DNA from 4 places in the Paenibacillus polymyxa M1 genome. Region 3 is predicted to be linked to each of the others. Evidence: riboswitches for the same ligand, from Rfam matches in the RefSeq annotation. Region 3 holds a riboswitch; each other region holds the start of a gene.

Region 1 (5,816 bases), 2.2 Mb from region 3:
TCCTCATAAGGCATACCTTTGGCCTGCATCGGATTAGAGTATAATGGCGCGACGGTGGGATTCGTAAGCACCCAGGCGATGTAAGCATGCAAGGCAATAAAACAAAACAACAGAAAAAATACGACCGACAGCAGCAGAGCAATCACAACGTGCTTGAACCGCAGCATACGGGGATTAAAGAGTGGGGTGGACGGCTCCTGAACAGCGGTCTGTAGCTGAGCGTTGCGCTGGGATGTCGAAATCATGTAAGAGCCTCCTTATATAGAATTGATCTTCGAATCATAAAATTTAGGTATAATTCCACTTGAAAATAGTAGGGTATGTCCGTATAGATACCTATTATCGTATGATGGGTATTATCCAAAGTCAACGTCTGAACCGGAAAAGTAAAAATGATGCAAAGAATTGTCGATGTTTGTTCTTGTTCTGTAATATGGTTGTCACAAAAACATCGGTTTACAGTAGCCGCGACTATTCTATATAATTTATGTAACCATGTTTCATAGTGTGAAACGAATATGGATACAAGAGGAGCGGTTCACGATGGAAGACCGTAAATTAACCGTCCGCGCTGTAGAGCGTGCACTTGATATACTGCTGTGTTTTACCGCAGAATCTGATCTTGGTCTAACGGAGATTGCCTCCCAAATTGGTCTACATAAAAGCACCGTTCATCGTCTTTTGACTACGCTAGAGGATCGGGGATTTGTCGTTCGGAATGCCGAAACGGAAAAATATCGGCTTGGTTTTCGCATATGGGAGCTGTCGACGCATCTGTCCCAAAGCGATGAGCCGGCGGTGTTGTTACAGCCTGCAATGGAAGGACTGCGTGATCGCTTAGGGGAGACGGTCAGCTTGTACCTGCGGGATGGAAGCATGCGTATTCGCATACAAGCCGTGCAGAGCAATCAGGCGATCCGCAGGGTTGCTCCCGTGGGAGCGCGTATGCCGCTGGCTGTGGGAGCCTCCAGCAAGGTGCTGGCGGCCTTTATGCCGCCACAGGAGCTGGAGGTACTGCTAAGCAGTGAAGAATGGCCTCCCTCGGTAGATCCTGAGGTATATAAAGCCCAGCTGCAGGACATTCGTGAGAAGGGGTATGCGACTAGCTATGAAGAACGTGAGCCAGGAGCTGCGGCTGTGGCCGCGCCTATTGTGAACCGAAAAGGACAGGTCGCGGCGGCATTATCTGTATCCGGCCCGGTCAGTCGACTTGCACCCGAGACGCTGCATGATTTTGCTCCGGTTTTGATCGAAGCAGCTAAGGAAATGGGGCTTATGCTCCCGTAACAGTAATCAATACAAAAGGAAATCATACAAGGGTTGCCAAAGCTATAAATTTAAAGTAGTCTGATAGAGATGGCGGATGTCTGTTATAGCCGCCAATTCATGTGAATAGAAAGTATCACAGTTACTGGGGGAGCCTGTAATGCGGGCTGAGATGGAATCGGGCAAGATTCCGGACCCTTTGCACCTGATCTGGATCATACCAGCGTAGGGAAGTAATCGGCCATTGAAATGTATACGCAGCTGCTGTCTGCGGTGACGCATAGGGTTTTATTCCATGTGCGCACTGTCTGGATAGCTGCCTCGTTTGATTAGCCGGTTCCCTAGGGAACCGGCTTTTTTGCATAGATCAGCGCCACCCTCGGAATGGTTCCGGATCGGTGTGTCACTTCAACGATACGGGAGGAATGGATCATGAAATCAATGGAAACCGAAGGAACAAAAGAAACAGGAGTGAAATCAACAGCAGTAGAGAAGACAAGTACGGAGCAAGCCAGTAGGGTTAATTCTTTCCCAGGGAGCCGCAAGGTGTATATTCAAGGTTCTCGGCCGGACATTGCCGTGCCAGAGCGTGAAATCGCACTGCATCCCACACATACGCCGCAGGGAATAGAGTATCATGAGCCACTGCGTGTGTACGATACCAGCGGTCCGATGACAGATGAAGCCTATCAGGTGGATATTCGTCAGGGCTTGCCACCATTACGGCGAGCTTGGGCACTGGAACGGGGGGATGTGGAGGCTTACGACGGCCGCGCCGTCAAGCCGGAGGATAATGGACTGAAACCCGGCTCCAAACGGGAAACAGTGGAATTTCCCGGCGTGACCAACCGTCCGCTACGGGCTTCACAAGGACGCACTGTGACGCAAATGCATTATGCGCGGCAAGGGATCATTACGCCTGAAATGGAATTTGCGGCGATCCGTGAAGGAGTGGAGCCCGAGTTTGTGCGGCAGGAGTTAGCGGCTGGACGAGCCATTTTACCTTCAAATATCAATCACCCGGAAAGCGAGCCCATGGTCATAGGGCGCCATTTTCACGTGAAGATCAATGCAAACATTGGAAATTCCGCGGTTACGTCCTCCATCGAGGAGGAAGTGGAGAAGATGACCTGGGCTGTACGCTGGGGCTCAGACACCGTCATGGACCTGTCCACAGGTCGTAATATCCATACGACACGCGAATGGATTATTAGGAATTCACCCGTACCGATTGGGACGGTGCCGCTATATCAGGCACTGGAAAAGGTGAACGGCGAAGCAGAGAAGCTAACGTGGGAGCTGTATCGAGACACACTGATTGAGCAGGCGGAGCAAGGAGTGGACTATTTTACAATTCATGCGGGAGTATTGCTGCGATATATACCGATGACGGCGAATAGAATGACGGGAATTGTATCCCGGGGCGGGTCGATTATGGCAGCTTGGTGCCTTGCGCACCATCAGGAGAACTTTTTGTATACGCATTTTGAAGAAATCTGTGAAATTATGAAAACCTACGATGTGGCCTTTTCTCTCGGGGATGGTCTGCGTCCGGGTAGTATCTATGATGCGAATGATGAAGCACAATTTGCAGAGCTGGAGACGTTGGGCGAGCTAACGCAAATCGCATGGAAGCATGATGTCCAGGTCATGATTGAAGGGCCGGGACATGTCCCTATGCACAAAATCAAGGAGAATGTGGATTTACAAATGGAAATTTGTAAGGAGGCTCCCTTTTATACTTTAGGGCCGCTGACGACGGATATCGCACCAGGATATGATCATATTACCTCAGCTATCGGGGCGGCCATGATCGGTTGGTTCGGGACGTCCATGCTGTGCTATGTTACGCCGAAGGAGCACTTGGGTCTGCCGAACAAGGATGATGTCCGCGAGGGAGTTATTACCTACAAAATTGCCGCACATGCTGCCGATCTGGCGAAGGGCCATCCACGTGCACAGCAGCGGGACGATGCTTTGTCCAAGGCGCGTTTTGAATTCCGCTGGCGCGATCAGTTCAATCTTTCGCTTGACCCTGAGCGGGCCTTGTCCTACCATGATGAAACACTACCGGCAGAGGGGGCCAAGGAAGCACACTTTTGCTCGATGTGCGGTCCTAAGTTTTGCAGTATGCGTATCACACAGGACATTCGTGCCTATGCGGCAGATAAGGGACTGAATACCGAGGAAGCCGTCGTCGCCGGGATGCGTGAGAAGGCAGAGCAGTATCGGGATGGCGAGCGATAAATCGGTAGCGATACGAAAGTCAATCAACTGGGAAGCCTCAACAAATAGTACAGTTAAGCTCGTCAGAGGTTTATTTCCATGAATGTATGAGTTTAGGTTTAGAAACGCGTGAGATAGCAAAAAGCCGTGGTTCTCTACAGTCGATGTAGAAAACTACGGCTTTTCAGCTTATGTAAAGCGAGATATGCACCGGATTAACGGAGCTTTATTTTTTACCCATTTTTTCATTCAAAATGTCCTGAAAGCTGAGCTTCTTCTCCGAGCTATCTTCTTTCTTCTGCATACTCACCGCGTTGGCACGTTGGTATTGGTGGTGAAAGGGCATCAGGGTGTGGACAGTTAAGTTCATTGTATTCATGTGGGTCATTCCTCCAATTCCATATTGTCAAATTCAGATTGAGTTGCTTAGGACGTCTGTATAGGACTATTTATATGTACTTGATGTCGTAATGCCATGTAGGTTGCTTGGTAAGGTTTCAATCATTATACCCGCATTTATCCAAAGTAAAACGCTTTTGCCATAAAACAGGAAGATGGTCGTATGTGTCCAAAATGTGTATTAGGAGGATGGTCATTTTAGGGGAAAATGTGCCTAGGGCCTAAACAAGGGCTAGAGGCCCGTTTTCTTAGTTTAGTAGTCGGGATTGTGTTTTTTTGTCGAATAACCTTGTATTAGCGGAATTTTGCGGAATTCTAAGCTTGGACTAAGGCAGTCTGGTGGCGAATTAAAGTGTCAAAGTTGTATTGACTTTATGTTGGGTAGTAGATACCATGAACTGGTTGTCAGCGTATTTTGGCAAGAAGAGTCAGCCAATCCATCTGGCAATTCATCCGTTGAAATGTTAGAGAGAGGATTAGAGCATATATGAAAAAAAGTATTGCAGATATCGTATTTATTATTCTGGGTGCGTTTTTTTTCGCGCTGGCTGTTAATCTGTATGTGATCCCGAATGAGTTTGGCGAGGGGGGCGTTACAGGGGTCACGATCATCTTGTACTACCTGTTTCAGTGGTCTCCCTCGATCGTCAATCTGGTGATTAATGGCTTGCTGCTGATTGTTGGATATAAATTTTTGGACAAGAGAACGACCTTGTACACTATAATTGCGGTCGCATTTAACTCATTGTTTTTGCATTTAACGGTCAACTGGCGGATTGATTCGCATGAGCCGACGATTAATGCTGTATTTGCCGGAGTTTTGGTAGGGGTTGGAATTGGCTTAATTGTACGGGTCGGTGGTACAACGGCAGGAACCGTCATTTTAGCCCGGATCGCCAACAAATATCTGGATTGGAATATCAGCTATGCCTTGTTGTTTTTTGATCTGATTGTTGCATTCTCTTCCTATTTTATTATTGGTCCGGAAAAATTGATGCTGACTATCGTTATTTTGTACGTTGGTACGAAGGTGATGGACTTCATGATTGAAGGATTGAATCCGAAAAAAGCGGTCATGATCATTTCGGAGCACCAAGATAAAATTGCCGAGATGGTCATTACGCAAATGGACCGTGGAGTTACCGTCCTGTCAGGCCACGGATATTACACCAAAAATCCAAAAGAAGTCCTATATATCGTCATTAGTAAACAAGAGGTGTCCGCGCTTAAAAAGATTGTGAAAGCTATCGATACAGCAGCGTTTATTACCATTCATGATGTACGGGATGTGTTCGGAGAGGGCTTTTTGGATATTTCGAAGTAATTGGCAAGCGAAGGTAAGAGAATAAGAGAACATGGTTGGAAGCCGGTCCTGAGTGGGTCGGCTTTTTTTCATTTAGCAGTGGGAATGTCCTTTACTAACCGCTTAGTTGGTTTGAAGTAGGATTAGGACAAGAAGTTAATGTGTATATGGTACTCGCCTCTTTTTTTTCCACGATGATTAGTTTTATTATTTCTCTCTTACTAAGCCAGGGAAGTAAAAATATAGACTGCTGATCTGTGTATCATATAAATTGTTTAGCTCTAATAAGGAGGATTTTCATGCGAAGTAGATTAAATATTTTAAATTTATTTTCCATTCTTCTTTCTATTGTGCCCTTCAGTATCTACTTGTTTATCTATCCGACAATGCCGAGAAATGTAGCAATCCACTACAATTTCAATGATGTGGCTGATCGTTTTGTTGACAAATCCTCCCCTGAAGTATGGTTGTTGTGTGCACTTAGCTTCATAGCTTTTGTAATTATGCTTTTTCTCCAGCCTTTTCTCAGACGTCAGTTCAAGAGCGAAGAAAGTTCTACAATCATGAAAAGCCTGCCTGGTCTCTTCACGCTTCTTATAACCCTAGTGTTCTCAATCCTTGG
Region 2 (5,816 bases), 1.5 Mb from region 3:
GAGTGAGTCAAATAAATGGAATTTGATACTCGACATATCGGGGGAGTTCCAACGAAGCTGACACCACTCGCAAAGTATATGCCGTTATATGTAAATTTAAGTGCTAATATCTGTTGAAGTAAAAGACGAAACCGCTTGTGAATATTTTTGTCTTGGCATCATTTAGGCACTTGCCTAATGTTGAAGGTTTTTAGTCCTTTATATAGGCAACCGCATATGATAAGTAAACACTGAATCAAAAAAAGGAGAATGAGTATGTACCCTAAATCATGCCATCACTTCCCATGGCATATTCCTATGTATAACAGCTGTAATTACAACTATCGGAGTTATAATCCTCAATACTACAATTGGTACAACAACGACAGTAATCTCAATGAAAAGATAATATTAAGAGATTATGGACAAAGTCCATTTGTAGTGAATATTGACCAGGCTGCAAATCAAAACAAAAATTATCGTACTGCTATATGGACAGGGAAACATTTTCAAGTGACTCTGATGAGTATTAATGTTGGCGATGATATCGGTTTAGAAGCTCATCCAACAACTGATCAATTCATACGTATTGAAGAAGGTCAGGCACTTGTTCAAATGGGGGATAGGAAAGACAAATTAGATTATCAAGTGATGGCCTATGATGACTATGCAATTATGATACCTGCTGGAAAATGGCACAATGTAATTAATACAGGAAATACGCCCCTTAAGATATACGTTATCTATGCACCGCCTGAGCATCCATTTGGTACAGTTCATGAAACAAAAGAAATTGCCATGTCTGCTGAAAGATAGCCAATTATAAATTAATTTTATTTCATCCCGGTCCAGAATCCAGACCGGGATGATTACATTTTCTTCATTTTATTATTCCTCCGATACTCATGAGGACTGTCTACATAGAGTTCCTTTTTATTAATTGTTATTAGAACTTATCAATTATTTAGGCATTCGTTGCTAGGGAATTGTAAGCTTCTGTATACTAGAAGCTTAGATTACCAAAGCAGCAAGAAACTCCTTACGTACCTACCGAAGAGGAGCTTAAGTGCTACTACGATTAACTGTTTTTCTTTTTTTAGGCCAATCCATCTGAAAACCTTAAAATTCGCTGTTTTCAATATTCCGATAAGGGTGCCGGATGTGCTACAATAAAGCTTTGAAAGAAACAATAGCTATATGAAATAAGAACACTCGGCAATGCCGATGAGACAATAAGGAGCCAAAAACAGGTTATGAGTTTATTGACTGTAGAAAATGTATCCCACAACTTTGGGGACCGTGCGTTATTTAAAAATGTTTCCTTTCGATTACTTGCGGGGGAACGTGTAGGATTGGTAGGAGCAAACGGTGTTGGTAAATCGACACTCATGAACATTCTGACTGGAAAATTGCTTAAAGATGAAGGCAAAGTGGAATGGACTCCACGTGTACGTTATGGCTATCTGGATCAGCACACCAAGCTAACGCCAGGTAAAACAGTACGTGATGTATTAAAAGACGCGTTTCTTCCTTTGTTGGAACTGGAAAAGGAAATGATGCAGATTACGGATAAAATGGGAGAGGCTTCTCCCGAAGAGTTGGAAGTACTGCTGGAACAGATGGGAGAAATTCAAGAGCAACTGGATATGGGGGATTTTTACCTCATTGATGTGAAGGTTGAAGAAATGGCGAATGGATTAGGTCTCTCTGCCATCGGACTGGATCGGGATGTAGCAGCCCTTAGTGGTGGGCAACGGACAAAGGTGCTGCTTGCGAAGTTGCTGTTGGAAAAGCCAAATGTATTGCTGCTGGATGAGCCTACCAACTATTTGGATGTGGAGCATATTGAGTGGCTTACGCGATATTTGAAGGATTATCCCTATGCTTTTATCCTAATTTCACATGATACTGAATTTATGAACCAAGTCGTTAATGTAATCTACCATCTTGAATTTGCTAAGATGACCCGTTATTCAGCTAACTATGAAAAGTTTCTTGAAATGGCGGATCTGAACAAAGCCCAGCATATTGATGCATATGAGAAGCAGCAGGAATATATTAAGAAACAGGAAGATTTTATTCAGCGCAATAAAGCGCGCGCATCTACATCAGGTCGTGCAAAAAGCCGTGAAAAGCAGCTTGATCGAATCGAACGTATTGATAAGCCAGAAGAAGCCGCAAAGCCAACCTTTCAGTTCAAAGAAGCCCGTGCAAGCGGGAAAACAGTTTTTGAGGGTATTGATTTTGAAATTGGCTATACTCATGCCCTTTTGCCTAAAATGTCCATGACGATCGAACGTGGCGAAAAGATCGCAATTGTAGGCTGCAATGGTGTTGGTAAGTCTACGTTACTCAAAACCATTCTGGGGAAAATACCTCCAATCAGCGGAAAAACCTATCAAGGAGATTTCTTGCAGCCCGCTTATTTTGAGCAGGAAGTAAAGGCAGAGAAAATTACACCGATTGACGATGTATGGAATGAATTTCCACATTTGAATCAGCATGAAGTACGAGCGCATTTGGCGCGTTGTGGTTTGAAGAATGAGCATATCACGCGGCCTCTGTCTGCGCTTAGTGGTGGAGAACAGGCTAAAGTCCGCCTTTGTAAACTGTTAATGCGTGAGAGTAACTGGGTACTGTTTGATGAGCCCACCAACCACTTGGATGTCAAAGCAAAGGATGAACTCAAACGCGCTTTGAAGGAATACAAAGGGACCGTATTGCTTGTATCCCACGAACCGGACTTTTACGAGGATTGGGTAACCAAAACGTGGAATGTAGAAGAGTGGTCTAGTAAAGTTAACTAAAATCCAGTTCTGACAGATTTCATACAAGGTGGGGTTTGCAGAATTAGGAAAATATGCTAAGCTATCTTTAGCTGATACAATAAAATAGTCACACTAGGGGAGCCGCCCATGCGGCTGAGACGAAATAAATGGATTTCGGACCCTTTGTACCTGATCTGGGTTATGCCAGCGTAGGGAAGTGAGTACTGTACAAACAAGGTAGTAGCTCTTTACTTTTGTTTGCGCAGGGAACGATATACGTTTACGGATATAATAGTCCGTTTGATTTTGAACGTTTGTCAAGCCACTTCCTTTGGGAAGTGGCTTTTTGCGTTTCGTTCATCTTCATTTGTTCGAGTTTCCGTAGATGGATTTACATATAATCTCCTTTCATTATTGCTGGTACATGTGGCTGGCTCCGTATGATATTACCCAATATGGAGCTAAAACAATATAGATTCAGCTAATACGATTTTTTTATAACACAAGTTCATATTCTTTAGTCCAAGTGAGGTGAAAATGAGATCGAATTACACGTAATTACGATGGAAAGTGTCTCCTGTGTGAATGTACCCCAAGTGGCTGCCGCTATTTGTCCTTATATTCATTATGTACACGCACGTTCGAAACAGAAGGGTGCCTCTGCTTTGCTTTCTTTGACTCGTAGCATGATCAAGCAGGAAGTTCCTTTGCGGCAAATTGTAGTAAATGACCGCGTGGACGTAGCTTTACTTACCTCGGCAGGAGCTGTCCAGCTTCCAGCTAATGGGTTATCTGTGGTGGATGCGAAAAGTCTACTTTCAGAGGGTACACGCTGTGGAGTGTCTGTACATTCCTTGGAGGAGGTGCAGACCGCCGAGCAGGCTGGAGCAGACTATGTACTATTTGGTCATGTATATGAGACCCATTGTAAAGCCGGTCTTGTACCGCGGGGTATAGCACAGCTTGAACGCATTTGCAGATTGTCGGACATTCCGGTGATAGCGCTGGGAGGCATACAACCCCATCATGTTCCAGAGCTTTATCATGCTGGAGCAAGCGGAATTGCGGTGATGTCTGGTATATGGGAAGCAAAGTCACCCGTTGCAGCAGCGATGGAATATAGGCGAATGGTAGATCTTGTAGTTCACGACCTGTAGCAAGAAAACAAGACGAAGGGAAAGCAGAATGCTTACTGGAGAGGAGACACGGAACATATGTCAAAGACACATACAGAGAAAAAAGCGATAGGACACGCTGAATGCTTGGTCATAGGCGGAGGTGTGATCGGCAGTTCCATTGCTTATCATGTGGCTAAGGAGGGACGTAGTACGATCATGCTGGAACGATGGATCCCTGGTGAGGGAGCATCAGGAGCAGCGGTGGGAATGCTGGCAGCGGAAAGTGAAGAGTTTGCAGACCTTGAGCTGGCACGATTTGCCCGTACAAGTCGAGATGCATTCCCTGACCTTGTCTGTGATTTGGAACGTTTATCGGGTATTTCAGTGGACTTTCGTACAGGAGGATTTGTGACCCCATTTCGTTCGGAAGCAGAGGGCCAAAAACGCTGGAATGCTGCGAATATGCGAGAGGATGATCGTCCCATTTGGTGGGATGCCAAGGAGTTGGCCCGACGGATTCCGGGCTTGGCAGATCAAGTAATTGGGGCTATCTACCGATCAAAGGAGACACAAGTGTCTCCTGTCCAGCTTTGCCGTGCTTATGCAGGGGCAGCTGCGGTGCTGGGAGCAACAATATGGTCTGGAACTCAAGCTGAGGAACTGGTCATACAGGATGGTCGAGTTTGTGGTGTGCGAACGGATAGTGGATTTTTTTCCTGCGATCAGGTCGTGATTGCCGCAGGCTTGGACAGCTTGAAATTGCTAGAACAAATTGGGTTTGATTATCCACTATACCCGGTCAAGGGCGAAGCGGTAGCGGTCTCCTTGAAGGATCATCCGTTGGATTATACCATTTATGCTGACGATATTTACCTCGTGCCTAAACAGAATAACGAGCTTTGGATTGGTGCCACGAGTCTTCCGCATCAATATGACAAAGAGGTGACCGTAGGTGGCTTAAAGGGGTTGTTAGCACGTGCATCTGCCTGGTTACCGCGTGTACAGGAAGCTTCTTTTGTACGTGCATGGGCAGGCTTGCGTCCGCAGGCAGCTGCGGAGCGTCCTTTCATTGGACCTGTTCCTGGAGTAGAGGGCGTCTATGCTGCAGTCGGGCATTATCGCAACGGTGTCCTGCTTAGTGATGCGACTGGGCGAGCGATGGCAGCTATGCTTAAAGGGGCAGGTGCAGCTGGACTTGGAATAAGTAAATTTTCTTCTGAACTTCTCAAGGAGGAAAGCTTATGAAGCTGACCATTAACGGACAGAGTATGACCATTTCCAATCGAATCACTCGTGTGGATCAATTGCTGCATGAACTTGATTTAAAGGTGAAAACCGTAGTGGTAGAGCTGAATCGGCATATATTGACCCGTGAAGATCATCATGAAACGGTACTTAAGGATGGAGATTGCCTAGAAATCGTACATTTTGTAGGAGGCGGTTGATCATGTTAACCATTGGAAAAGCATCTTTTACCTCAAGGCTGTTGCTAGGAACAGGGAAATTTCCGGATCTGGATATCCAATCCCAAGCCGTAGAGGCTGCTGAGACGGAAATATTAACGTTCGCTGTGCGCAGACTGAATTTGGAGGAACGGGATAAGCAGCATTTTCTCGATACACTGGATTTGAACCGGTATACACTTCTTCCCAACACAGCGGGGGCAACAACAGCAGAGGAGGCAATCCGTATTGCCAAGTTGGCAAAAGCCTCCGGCTTGTGCGATATGATTAAGGTAGAAGTCATTGGGGATAGCAAGACGCTGTTGCCTGATCCTTTTGAAACATTGAAAGCTAGTGAAAAGTTGCTAGAGGAAGGCTTTGTCGTGCTACCCTACATATCGGATGATGTGATACTAGCGAAGAGGTTGCAAGAGCTTGGAGTACATGCCGTAATGCCTGGAGCGTCGCCGATTGGTACAGGACATGGTTTGCTCAATCCGTTTTCGTTA
Region 3 (5,816 bases):
ATTTGAGTGAAATGCTGCCCGTAGTCTACACACCGACTGTAGGAACCGCCATTCAAGAATACAGCCATGAGTACAACCGCCCTGGGGGCGTATATTTATCGATAGATAATCCGAACGGTATTGGACAGGCGTTTTATAATTCCGGTTTGAGTAGTGAGGATGTTGACCTGATCGTCGTGACGGATTCAGAAAGTATTTTGGGAATTGGTGACTGGGGTGTCGGGGGAATTAACATCGCTATTGGCAAACTTGCTGTATATACAGCTGCGGCAGGCATTCATCCCGGGCGGGTACTGCCCATTGTACTGGATGTCGGCACGAATAACGAGAAGCTGCTGAATGATCCGCTGTACATCGGAAACCGGCATAAACGAGTTCGCGGAGAAGCCTATAATCAATTTATTGATACCTTTATCAGCAAAGCATTAACACAATTCCCGAAGGCGCTTTTGCATTGGGAGGATGTGGGTAGCGTGAACGCACGACACATTATAGGGAAGTACGGTCAAAACATTCTCACCTTCAATGATGACATCCAAGGCACAGGAGCAGTGACATTAGCTGCGATTGTTTCGGCGGTAGGTGTCACCAAAACTCCGCTACGTGAACAAAAAATACTTGTCTTTGGTCCAGGGGCAGCAGGAATCGGTAACGCCGACCAAATACGGGGTGCTATGATCAAGGATGGGCTTCCTGAGGAAGATTCATTCAAGTCGTTTTGGGCCTATGATTATCGTGGACTATTAACAGACGATATGGAAGATGTACTGGATTATCAGAAACCATATGTGCGTAAAAAGGAAGAAATCAGCTCATGGGCCCGATCGGAAGATGATAAAATACCGTTGCTGGAGGTCATTCGTCAGGTAAAACCCACAATCTTGATTGGAACTTCCGGTGTAGCGGGTGCCTTTTCTGAAGAGATTATCAAGGAAATGGCACAGCATGTGGAACGACCGATCATTATGCCCATGTCTAATCCTACCAACCTTGCTGAAGCGGTACCCGAAGATTTGATACGATGGACTGATGGCAAAGCATTGATTGCTACCGGAAGTCCCTTTGAGCCCGTCACCTATAACGGTACGAAGTTTGAAATTGGACAGGCGAATAATGCCTTTGTCTTCCCGGGGCTAGGTCTGGGCGCAATTGTGGTCAAGGCCAAAAGAATCACCCCTTCCATGTTTACCGCAGCAGCTGATGCCGTTGCCAACGCCGTAGATTCGAATGAACTTGGCGGTGCACTGCTGCCCCATATCCGAAAATTACGTGATGTTTCGTTCGCGGTTGCGGTTTCGGTAGCGAAGGCTGCAATTCAGGATCAGGTAGCTCAGGCACACATTTCAGATATTGAACAAGCCATTCGGGATGCGATGTGGAAACCGGAATATGTAAGGGTCAAAGCCGTGGAAAGTGTAATCCAGCACCCTCATTAATCCTTGACTGGAATCAAAGCAGTTTGACATAACCTAGGAACGAATGTACAGTATTAGTCAAAAGAATAGGAAAGTCCACTAGGGGAGCCATTATGGCTGAGACAAGAATGAACTTGGACCCTTTGAACCTGATCTAGTTCGTACTAGCGTAGGAAAGTGGAGCCTTCGTATATAAGGTTTCAAGCGTTTTCTGCGCATTGAACCTATGTTGAAGCCGCTCCAGTTTTCGGGGCGGCTTTTTGGCGTTGTTCCGAGAATTGTATCTTACGGGACTTCTTGTTCTCCATTTTTATTGGAGGTGGGGAAATGAGTTTTTCGCAAGAACTTCGTCGGCAGGCGGATGGCATTTTTCAAGCCATTTATGAGCATCCCTTTGTGAGAGGTATTGCTGAAGGAAATTTAACAAGGGAGCAGCTGATTCACTATGTAAAACAAGACTTTGAATATTTGAACGCCTACATGCGGATTTACGGCATCGCGATCTCCAAAAGCACAAGCCGGGAGGATATGGCTGTATTTAACGAACAGATCTCTTTTATTCTCAACAGCGAGGTTCATCCACATCAAAACTTTTGTGCTATCGCAGGTGTCACCTATGAAGAGATGCAGGGATATCCACTCGCTCCGTCCGCTCATCATTATATCCGCCATATGCTGACAGTCGCACATGAAGGTAGTCTTGGAGAAATCATGGCCGTGCTGCTGCCATGTCCATGGACATATCTTGAGATTGGACGCAGGCTAATGGATGAGGTAAGACCGGACGAGTCTCATCCATTCTATGAATGGATTTGTTTCTATGGAAACCAGATTGAAGATGTAACATCCAAATATCGCGAGCGTGTGGATGCTTGGGCGAATGTCGCCACGGCTGCCGAGCAAGAGCGGATGATTGAGCATTTTATGCTAAGCTGCCAGCTGGAATATATGTTCTGGGATATGGCTTATAAGCAGGAACAATGGCCCGTCCAGATGCGCGCTACGGTCTTGGAATAATCAGTAGAGATGAGAGAGGATAAACATGATGAGTATATGGGAACAAAGTTATTCGGATCTCCTGACAAAGGTACAAAATAGCAACCCCCTCGTTCATAATATAACCAATGTGGTGGTCACCAACTTTACAGCCAACGGCCTGTATGCGCTGGGCGCTTCCCCGGTGATGGCTTATGCACCCGAGGAAGTAGCAGATATGGCAAAAATAGCGGGCGCCGTCGTGTTAAATATCGGTACGCTGAACCGCGAGCTGGTAGATGCCATGATCATTGCTGGACAATCAGCGAATGCTCATGGTGTTCCAGTTCTGCTGGATCCGGTTGGTGCGGGAGCGACGAGCTTTAGAACCGAGTCAGCACTGCGGATCCTAAAAGAAGTAAAAATCTCACTAGTGCGAGGCAATGCAGCCGAAGTCGCCCATCTAATCGGAGAAGTCCGAGAGATTAAAGGGGTAGATGCAGGCAACAGTGCTGACAGCAGTAATGTCGATCTGGCAGTTCGGGCTGCACAAACGCTCCATACCATGGTTGTCATCACTGGAAAAGAGGACGTCATCACCGATGGGGTCGAAGTACGATTGATTAGTGGCGGAGACGCGCTGCTTACGAAGGTAACCGGAACAGGCTGCCTGCTGACCTCTGTGTTGGGTGCGTTTGCAGCAATTGAACCCAACCTGCTGCTCGCAGGTACAGCAGGTTTGGCATTTTACGGTGCAGCAGCTTCCCGAGCCGCAGCACATACTGCAAAACTGGGGCCAGGCAGCTTCCAGATAGCCTTTCTCGACGAGCTTGCCAAACTACATACTGGTTCCCTGGAGGGGCATGTCACGATCCGTGAAGCTGGAACAAGTACAACAGGTGGTGCGCGATGAGAGACGTGCATGTACCGAGAGCGCTGACGATTGCCGGTTCAGACAGCGGCGGCGGAGCTGGAATTCAAGCCGATCTCAAAACCTTTCAGGAGCTTGGCGTATACGGCATGTCGGCTATTACAGCCATTACGGTACAAAATACCTTGGGAGTTCACGGTGTATATCCGTTGCCACAGGAAGCAACAGCGCAGCAAATCGAAGCTGTAGGATCAGATCTTGGAGTCGATGCCCTGAAGACTGGCATGCTGTTTGACGCGGGCATCATCCGCCTTGTGGCCGAGCAAATTCGAAAGTTCGGCTGGGAAAAGGTTGTCGTCGATCCTGTAATGATTGCCAAAGGGGGCGCAAAGCTGTTGCAACCGGAAGCGGTGCAGGCGTTGAACGACGACCTGCTCCCCTTGGCCCTGGTCGTCACACCAAATATCCCGGAAGCGGAGGCCTTAACCGGGATAAGCATTCGTACGATAAAGGATCGCCGCGAAGCTGCGAGACATATTAGCAGCCTAGGACCCAAGTTCGTTGTGATCAAAGGCGGCCATGATGAGGAGAGCGAAAACAGCGGCCAAGTTGTTGACCTGCTCTTTGACGGAACAGCCTTCACAGAGCTGGGCGGCAAGCGGGTGCGAACTGTCCACACACACGGAACAGGATGTACGTTCTCAGCAGCGATTACCGCTGAATTAGGGAAAGGCGTGTCTGTACCGGAAGCTATTTTGAATGGAAGAGCCTTCATTCAGGCGGCGATTGAAGATACGTTGTATCTGGGCCAGGGACACGGTCCAACCAATCATTGGGCCTACCGCCGTCGTCAGGAGATACTCCAATGAGCGGCCGAATATTACCTGAGATCATGCGGCGGCATTTACAGATGTATCTGGTTGTTGGAAGCGTGAACTGCCTCGCGGAACCAAGTCGGGTCGTGCAGGAGGCTCTTGCTGGCGGTACCACCATGATCCAGTTCCGGGAAAAGGGCCGTAGCGCGTTAACAGGGGTTCCTATGCTCGAACTTGCGCGTCAGCTACAAGATCTGTGCCACCATGCTGGTATCCCCTTTATCGTCAATGACGATGTGGAGCTGGCTCTTGAGCTCAACGCCGACGGTGTTCACATCGGTCAGGACGATGAATCGGCTGATTCTGTGCGCGCCCGAATCGGAAACCGAATCCTTGGCGTCTCCGCCCATACGATTGAGGAAGCACGCCGGGCCATCCTTCAAGGTGCGGACTATCTCGGCGTCGGCCCCATCTATCCTACCATCTCAAAGGATGATGCTCATGCGGTGCAGGGTCCAGCCATTTTATATGAAATGCGCAAAGCGGGAATTGATCTGCCCATCGTCGGGATCGGTGGCATTACGATAGACCGTGTGAAGGAAGTGGTAAGTGCAGGTGCCGATGGTGTAGCGGTGATTTCGGCCGTGACGCAGGCAGAACAGATTCGAGTTGCTGCAGAGGGATTAAAGAAAAAGGTAGTGCTAAGCATCAAACATCCGGGGATGTCCCAAAAGCTATAAAATGCTATGTCCCTTCCTTCACCCCATTATGTCACTTTTATTGTTTACGCAAGAGCCTCATTTCCACTAATAAAGTAGAAATGAGGCTCTGTGTTGTACGCTACAAATAAAATAATTGCCATAGTCAAAAATACCACATCCCTCAAATGATACTGATTTTTAAGCGTTCCTATCCCCAGTGCACTTGAGCTCGTTGAATACCTGATTAACTATAAATATATGTCAATCGTCTTTTCTAATATTCCTATAACATTCGAAAGCAATTAGAAAACGAAACTTAATTATATTGATTTTTGGTTCCCCATTCACATAACCCTTCCAAAACAGGCAATAGTGTTTCCGCTTTTTCTGTGAGACTGTACTCAACTTTAGGTGGAACTTGGGGATACTCTTTCCGATTCACCAGACCATCCGCTTCCAATTCTTTTAGCTGTGAACTCAATGTTTTGTATGTAATAGCTCCGATTTGTCTTTTCAGATCATTAAAGCGAACCACTTGGTTTTCGGCCAGAAGATAAATAATAACCATTTTCCATTTACCACCAATAACTGACACTGTATAACCAAAAGGTGTATCTTCAATATTTTTAACTTTACCTTTAAATTCAGCCATACTCATATTCACACTATCCTTTCGGGTAGTACCTATCAAATTAGTGCGTACTACGTTTTTATTTGCGTTCAGTTTATACTAACCGTAATTTGAAGTAAAGGAGAGAAAATATGACTAGAACAATACGCCTCTTAATGCCGCAATGGCAAGGAGGAAACAATCCTAACTACTCTTTTGGAGCTGAACTGCTGGCTTGGCTAGCCCCAGACAATGATCAACCCCTTATTCATGTTCCGGTTCAAGCTTATGATGGAACTCCGCTTGACAACGAGAACGGTATGAATGGGAGAAAACAGCTACTTGAACAATTAGAGGCTGCTCAACATATCATTGACGCTCATAAGCCAGATCGCATTGTAATGTTTGGTGGTGACTGCTTAGTCGAAC
Region 4 (5,816 bases), 2.3 Mb from region 3:
AGCGCTGGAAGGGATCGGAGAAGAGGTCGAAGGCTTTGGACAACCGACCCAAATGGCTGTATTTACGCGCAGAAAGGAGCCGAAGAATTCATGAGCATTTCATCCGAACGAACGATTAATCTACCGCATGCTGGACTGGTTGTGTTGGTAGGGGCCTCGAATAGTGGTAAAACCACTTTACTGGATAGGCTGGTGAGCGAAGGGATTCTATTGAAAACGGAAGTGGTATCCTCAGATCATTTTCGCCAGCTGGTCGGAGATACGGAATTTATAGACTGGAGCGGACTTCCAAGGCTGGAATCGGACGTGCTGTTTTATGAGTACCAGCAGATGTCAGCCAAGGCGTTTGAAGCGATGGATACCATTCTGGCTATGCGCTGTCGTCTGAATAAGCTGACGGTTGTGGATGCCACCCATCTGTATGCTGAGGATCGCCAGAAATATGTACAGCTGGCAGCCAAGGCACATGTACCTGTGATGGCTTTGGTGCTGGATGTACCCGAATCTGTGCTACTGGAACGTGATTCAGGCCGGGCGCATCCGCGTGGCCGCCAACGGGTCAAGCAGCAGACGCAGCTGTTAAAGCGGAACCTGCGCGGTATCCGGGAAGAAGGCTTTGATGCTTGCTATGTCCTCAAGGATGTAGAAAAGGTTAACTTTGCCCGTTGTGCTCAGCCGCTGTTTCATGATATGGGTGCAGGCATTGATATCATTGGTGACATTCACGGGTGCTACCGTGAGATGCTGGAAGTGATAGAGCGGCTCGGATATATGGAAGATACGGAAGGACTATACCATCATCCAGAAGGCAGAAGACTGGTGTCTGTCGGAGATGTGATGAGCCGTGGCCCAGAATCGTTATTAGCAGTGCAGTTCTGGAAAAAGCACGTGGACGCTGGACTCGCCTACATGATTGACAGCAATCATGGCTGGAAAATCGGTCGTTACCTTGATGGAAGAAAGGTAACTCTCAATCATGGAGATGAACGATTCGCAGAGGAAATGGTTCAATATGAACAAAAAGCGGGCAAGGTAGCAGCGGAACAGCTTAGAGGCGAGCTGAGGGATTTTCTACTACATGCACCCTCTCATCTTATTTTCGGCAGAAACGGGTTGCGGCACGTAGTTGTGACTCATGCGGGGATCAAGGATCATTTTATTGGCAAACAGTCGGCGCGTATTTCTGATTACTGTCGTTATGGAGATACGGAAGGTCAGGATGCAGACGGAAAACCAATCCGCAAAGATTGGTTCGTAGACCATGAATCGGGAGAAATAGTAGTATGGGGACATGATCCGAGACCGCAGCCTACCCTTGTCAATCAGACGGTGAATATTGATCAAGGTGTGGTATTTGGTGGTATGCTGACCGCTTATCGTTATCCGGAAAAGGAATTTGTCAGCGTTCCGGCTCATGAGAATTATGCGAATGATCCCGATAGCCCACTTGTCCGGTGGCAGAGAAAACGGTTTTCCCCGCCGAATTTACGTAAGCTCATCGCTGGTTACAGTGTGCTGACGGAATCGTATGGCGAAGTGCGCGTACAAGGAGAATCGGTCAAAACCGCTATAGATACCGTGTCACATGTGACGGTACCGATGGAGGAACTGGTGTACATTCCGCCCACGATGAGTCCTGCCCCCAAGGTTTCCGGAGAGGAAGGTTATCTGGAGCATCCGCGTGAAGCGCTAGCTTATTATCGCAGTCAAGGCGTACAAACGATGGTAGCGGAGAAAAAGCATATGGGTAGTCGGGCGATTTTGCTATTATTCAAAAACGAACTGGCTGCTGTTGAATATGTAGGCTACCCGACATTGGGCACGATCTACACCCGAAGCGGACGACCCTTCTTTGAGTCAGGCTTTGGGAAGCAGGTGTTGGAGAAGCTGAATGCGGATCTAGTGGATGCCGGATATTTTGAACAGAACCAGACGGATTTTGTGTTGCTGGATGCGGAAATTGTACCGTGGAATCTCAAGGCTCGGGAACTGATTGCTGCACAGTATGCGCATGTGGGTGAAGCAGCTCTGCTGGATCGCAGTAAGCTGGTAGACAAGCTGAAGCAGGCGAAGGTTGCAGGCCGAGAGGTTGGAGACTGGCTGGAGGAAATGGAACAGAAATATGGCAATGCCGTAACGTTCCAAGAGGCTTTTCAAAAATATTGCTGGGATGTGGACGGTCTGGATGAAATTCGTATTGCACCGTTTCATACACTGGCCCACAGCGGACAGACGTTTTTTGACCAATCTCATATTTGGCATATGGAGCACAACCGGGAGCTGGCAGGACTGTCCTCTATATTTATGGAGACAGAGTATCGTGTCATCACGGATGAAACAAGCGAGGAAGAGGTCATTCGCTGGTGGAATGAGATGACAGAGGATGGTCATGAGGGCATTGTGATCAAGCCGGAACGCTTTTTGATGAAAAATCGGGACAAGATGATTCAGCCTGCAATCAAGGTGAGAGGCCGGAAGTACTTGCACATCATTTACGGTATGGATTATCTTGTCCCTGAGAATTTAAAACGTCTGAAGCAGCGTCGAACGAACAAAAAGGAGCGTCATGCCTTGATGGAAGGAGCGCTTGGCATGGAGGGCGTGGAACGTTTTGTCCGCAAGGATACGGTGGAGCGTATACATGAATGCGTCCTGGCCGCGCTATCTCTGGAATCGGAGCCGATTGATCCGAGATTGTAGTTTGCGAAGGAGGGATTGAGATGGATAGGAGTACACCGTTGATTGATATTGGTGTGAACTTGATGCACCGTTCGTTTCATGCAGATCGGGAACAGGTGGTCGAGAGAGCAGCGGCTGTAGGGATTACACCGTTGATTATTACTGGAACCAGTGTTCGCAGTAGTCGAGAGGCCGCTCAGTATGCAGCGCGTTATCCTGGTCAGCTGTATGCTACAGCTGGCGTGCATCCCCATGATGCCAAAAATTGCAGCACAGATACGATTCAACAGCTCCGCCAACTCGCGGTTCAGCCGCAGGTCGTATCCATAGGAGAATGCGGGTTGGACTATAACCGTGATTTTTCTCCGCGTGATGTACAGCGCCGATGGTTTGGAGAGCAGATTCAACTGGCGGGTGAGCTACATATGCCGTTATTTCTGCATGAACGAGATGCGCATGAGGATTTTGTCGCTATGTTACGAGAGCATCAAGAGCTTGTCGATAAAGCGGTGGTGCATTGTTTTACTGGTACTGCTCAGGAATTGCATACGTATGTGGAAATGGGACTGTATATCGGTATCACAGGCTGGATCTGTGATGAACGGCGCGGCAAGCATCTGCGGGAGCTGGTCAGGGATATTCCATTGGACCGGTTGATGATTGAAACGGACGCTCCATTTTTGACCCCGCGTAATTTGCCCGTGAAGCCCAAAGAAGGGCGTAATGAGCCGGTGTATCTCGCTCACATCGCCGCTACGATTGCCGAGTGCACAGGCCGCAGCATGATGGAGATCGAAATTGCGACGACGGAAACGGCCAAACGTTTCTTCGGATTATAGGATTGTCAAAGCCATAGATGTGGTATATATTATAGTGAATTAAAAAGCATTGTCGGGAGCTTGAGATAGTCAGGCTGAGAGGGTGGCCCTTGCCGCCGACCGTGAAATCTGATCTGGGTAATGCCAGCGTAGAGAAACCTAGAACACCTTACAAGAAACAGGAATACCGCCGATTAGCGGCGGCTAGTCGATGGATACGTTTCATATCCTATATCAAGTTAATGAGCTACAGTCTGTAAAAAGTTGCAGACGGACAAGCGTGTCTTGTTCTGTACCTGACTTTGGCTTGGTTTTAGTGCAGTAGACTGCTGTGCTATATGAGATATGTCGACAACTGATAATGTATGGTGATCATTTTATGACTGCGCATAAAGCTTGCCTGGAGATTCAGCTCCGGACAGGCTTTTTTTTATGGCCAAATGGCCTATTTTAAAGAAAAAGGGGAGCGTATCAACAATGAATACGAATGTAAGAGCGTCCAAAGGACTGAAGCTGACTGATATTTTGGTCACGATTGTAATCTCCGTGGTGTTTGGGCTGGTCTACAAAATATGGGGACCTGCCTATGATTTGATGAAACCATTCGGTATGCACGCCGAACAACTAATGTATGGCATGTGGTTTATGGCTGGCACGTTCGCTTATCTCATCATTCGCAAACCGGGTGTTGCGATTTTGGCAGAGGTGGCCGCGGCAACCGTCAGTGCTTTTTTGGGAAGTGAATGGGGCATGTCCACCTTGTACTATGGTCTGCTGCAAGGCTTGGGAGCGGAGCTGTTCTTTGCGATTTTTCTGTATCGGAACGCCAACCTGTGGATTGCTTCACTAGCTGCGGCAGGAGCTGCTGTCACTTCTCTGATTTTAGACTTCAGCTATGGGTATATTGATCAGCTATCGACCTGGAACTATGTTTTGTATATTGGATTTCGGATGATTGGCAGTATTGTGATTGCTGGAATATTCGCTTTCTATCTGGCTAAGGCATTGGAAGTAACCGGCGTTACGCGAAGTTTGAGACCGGCAACGGAACAAGATTATAAGGGGCTGGATTGATGAGCCCGGCCAACGAAGATGTGGTGGCTTCGATCACCCGTCTTCGGTTGAAATTCCCCGGTGAGCAAGAGCTGCTTTTTCACAATATGTCCTTATCTGTTCGCAAAGGGGAAAAGCTGCTGCTACTGGGGCCGAGCGGATGCGGCAAATCAACGCTGCTTCAGGTGCTGAGCGGTCTGATTCCACGCACGATAGAAGTGCCTATGAAATACGATGCTGCCGTGATCCCGAGTCTCTCTGGTATTGTATTTCAAGATCCCGACACACAATTTTGTATGTCATATGCAGACGAGGAACTGGCTTTTGTATTGGAAAATAAGCAGGTTCCAAGGGAGCAGATGCCATCCCGCATTCGCGAGCTGCTAATGCAGGTTGGTCTTCCAACGGATGATATACATCTGCCCATTGCCAGCATGTCACAAGGAATGAAACAGCGGCTGGCGATTGCATCGGTGCTGGCTATGGAGCCGGAAGTGCTTTTTCTGGATGAGCCGACAGCCTTGTTGGACGAGGAGGGCACGACACAGGTGTGGGATACCATTCGCAACATTTCGGCAGACCAGACGCTGGTGATTGTAGAGCATAAAATCAATAAAATTGTCCAGGATGTGGATCGGATTGTGGTGCTTTCTGATCAAGGAGAAATGATTGCGGACGGAAGGGCGGAAGACGTATTTCATGTGCATCGGCAGGCATTATCCGAGTATGGCGTGTGGTATCCGGGGATATGGGATGAATCGTCTTCGCCGCGTTGGAGAGAGTCTGTGACGCAGCAGAAAGATGGAGGGCATACGGATAGTCCGTCCACCTCAGCACCTACAACGGATTTGCTGGAGCTAGAACATTTTAGCGGACTCCGGGGTTTGAGCACAGTCATTTATGTGGAGCAAGCGCAGGTGAAGCCTGGCGACTGGATTGGCGTGGTCGGTGAAAACGGGGCTGGCAAAAGCTCGCTTCTGCTCTCTATGATGCGTTTACTTCACACGCAGGGTCGTTATTGCGTGTGCGGAGCTGAGGCAGGCAATACGGAGCAACTGGCTGAGCGTATTGGGTTTGCATTTCAAAATCCAGAGCTGCAATTTGTAGCGAACACCGTACGAAGGGAACTGGAATATTCGTTACCCAAGAGCCTGTTTACAGCTGAACAGTGTAGGGAACGAGTGGATCGAATGCTTATACAGTTCGGACTGGAGCGGCTGGATGAACGCCATCCGTATCAGCTTTCGTTGGGTCAAAAAAGGCGGT

Evidence for each region. A riboswitch is a leader RNA that binds a small molecule or an ion and turns the genes downstream of it on or off. The one in region 3 is predicted to bind thiamine pyrophosphate.
Region 1: it holds a riboswitch for thiamine pyrophosphate, as region 3 does, so the genes downstream of both, thiC (phosphomethylpyrimidine synthase ThiC) here and tenA (thiaminase II) in region 3, are expected to answer to the same signal.
Region 2: it holds a riboswitch for thiamine pyrophosphate, as region 3 does, so the genes downstream of both, PPM_RS13575 (thiamine phosphate synthase) here and tenA (thiaminase II) in region 3, are expected to answer to the same signal.
Region 4: it holds a riboswitch for thiamine pyrophosphate, as region 3 does, so the genes downstream of both, PPM_RS04720 (ECF transporter S component) here and tenA (thiaminase II) in region 3, are expected to answer to the same signal.

What each region holds. Positions count from the first base shown of each region.
Region 1 is NC_017542.1:888,994-894,809, forward strand. Features, by position in the region: gene PPM_RS03960 (alpha/beta hydrolase) at 1-245, opposite strand, end outside; gene PPM_RS03965 (IclR family transcriptional regulator) at 544-1,287, shown strand; TPP riboswitch at 1,404-1,515, shown strand; gene thiC (phosphomethylpyrimidine synthase ThiC) at 1,699-3,513, shown strand; gene PPM_RS29550 (hypothetical protein) at 3,719-3,871, opposite strand; gene PPM_RS03975 (YitT family protein) at 4,379-5,215, shown strand; gene PPM_RS03980 (DUF1648 domain-containing protein) at 5,494-5,816, shown strand, end outside.
Region 2 is NC_017542.1:3,079,901-3,085,716, reverse strand. Features, by position in the region: gene PPM_RS13585 (cupin domain-containing protein) at 256-795, shown strand; gene PPM_RS13580 (ABC-F family ATP-binding cassette domain-containing protein) at 1,233-2,786, shown strand; TPP riboswitch at 2,872-2,980, shown strand; gene PPM_RS13575 (thiamine phosphate synthase) at 3,311-3,904, shown strand; gene thiO (glycine oxidase ThiO) at 3,962-5,110, shown strand; gene thiS (sulfur carrier protein ThiS) at 5,107-5,310, shown strand; gene PPM_RS13560 (thiazole synthase) at 5,313-5,816, shown strand, end outside.
Region 3 is NC_017542.1:4,571,821-4,577,636, forward strand. Features, by position in the region: gene PPM_RS20545 (NAD-dependent malic enzyme) at 1-1,436, shown strand, start outside; TPP riboswitch at 1,507-1,608, shown strand; gene tenA (thiaminase II) at 1,743-2,432, shown strand; gene thiM (hydroxyethylthiazole kinase) at 2,458-3,303, shown strand; gene thiD (bifunctional hydroxymethylpyrimidine kinase/phosphomethylpyrimidine kinase) at 3,300-4,130, shown strand; gene thiE (thiamine phosphate synthase) at 4,127-4,816, shown strand; gene PPM_RS20570 (winged helix-turn-helix transcriptional regulator) at 5,094-5,435, opposite strand; gene PPM_RS20575 (arginase family protein) at 5,540-5,816, shown strand, end outside.
Region 4 is NC_017542.1:1,054,251-1,060,066, forward strand. Features, by position in the region: gene PPM_RS04705 (3' terminal RNA ribose 2'-O-methyltransferase Hen1) at 1-94, shown strand, start outside; gene PPM_RS04710 (polynucleotide kinase-phosphatase) at 91-2,700, shown strand; gene PPM_RS04715 (TatD family hydrolase) at 2,721-3,518, shown strand; TPP riboswitch at 3,561-3,670, shown strand; gene PPM_RS04720 (ECF transporter S component) at 3,975-4,571, shown strand; gene PPM_RS04725 (ABC transporter ATP-binding protein) at 4,571-5,816, shown strand, end outside.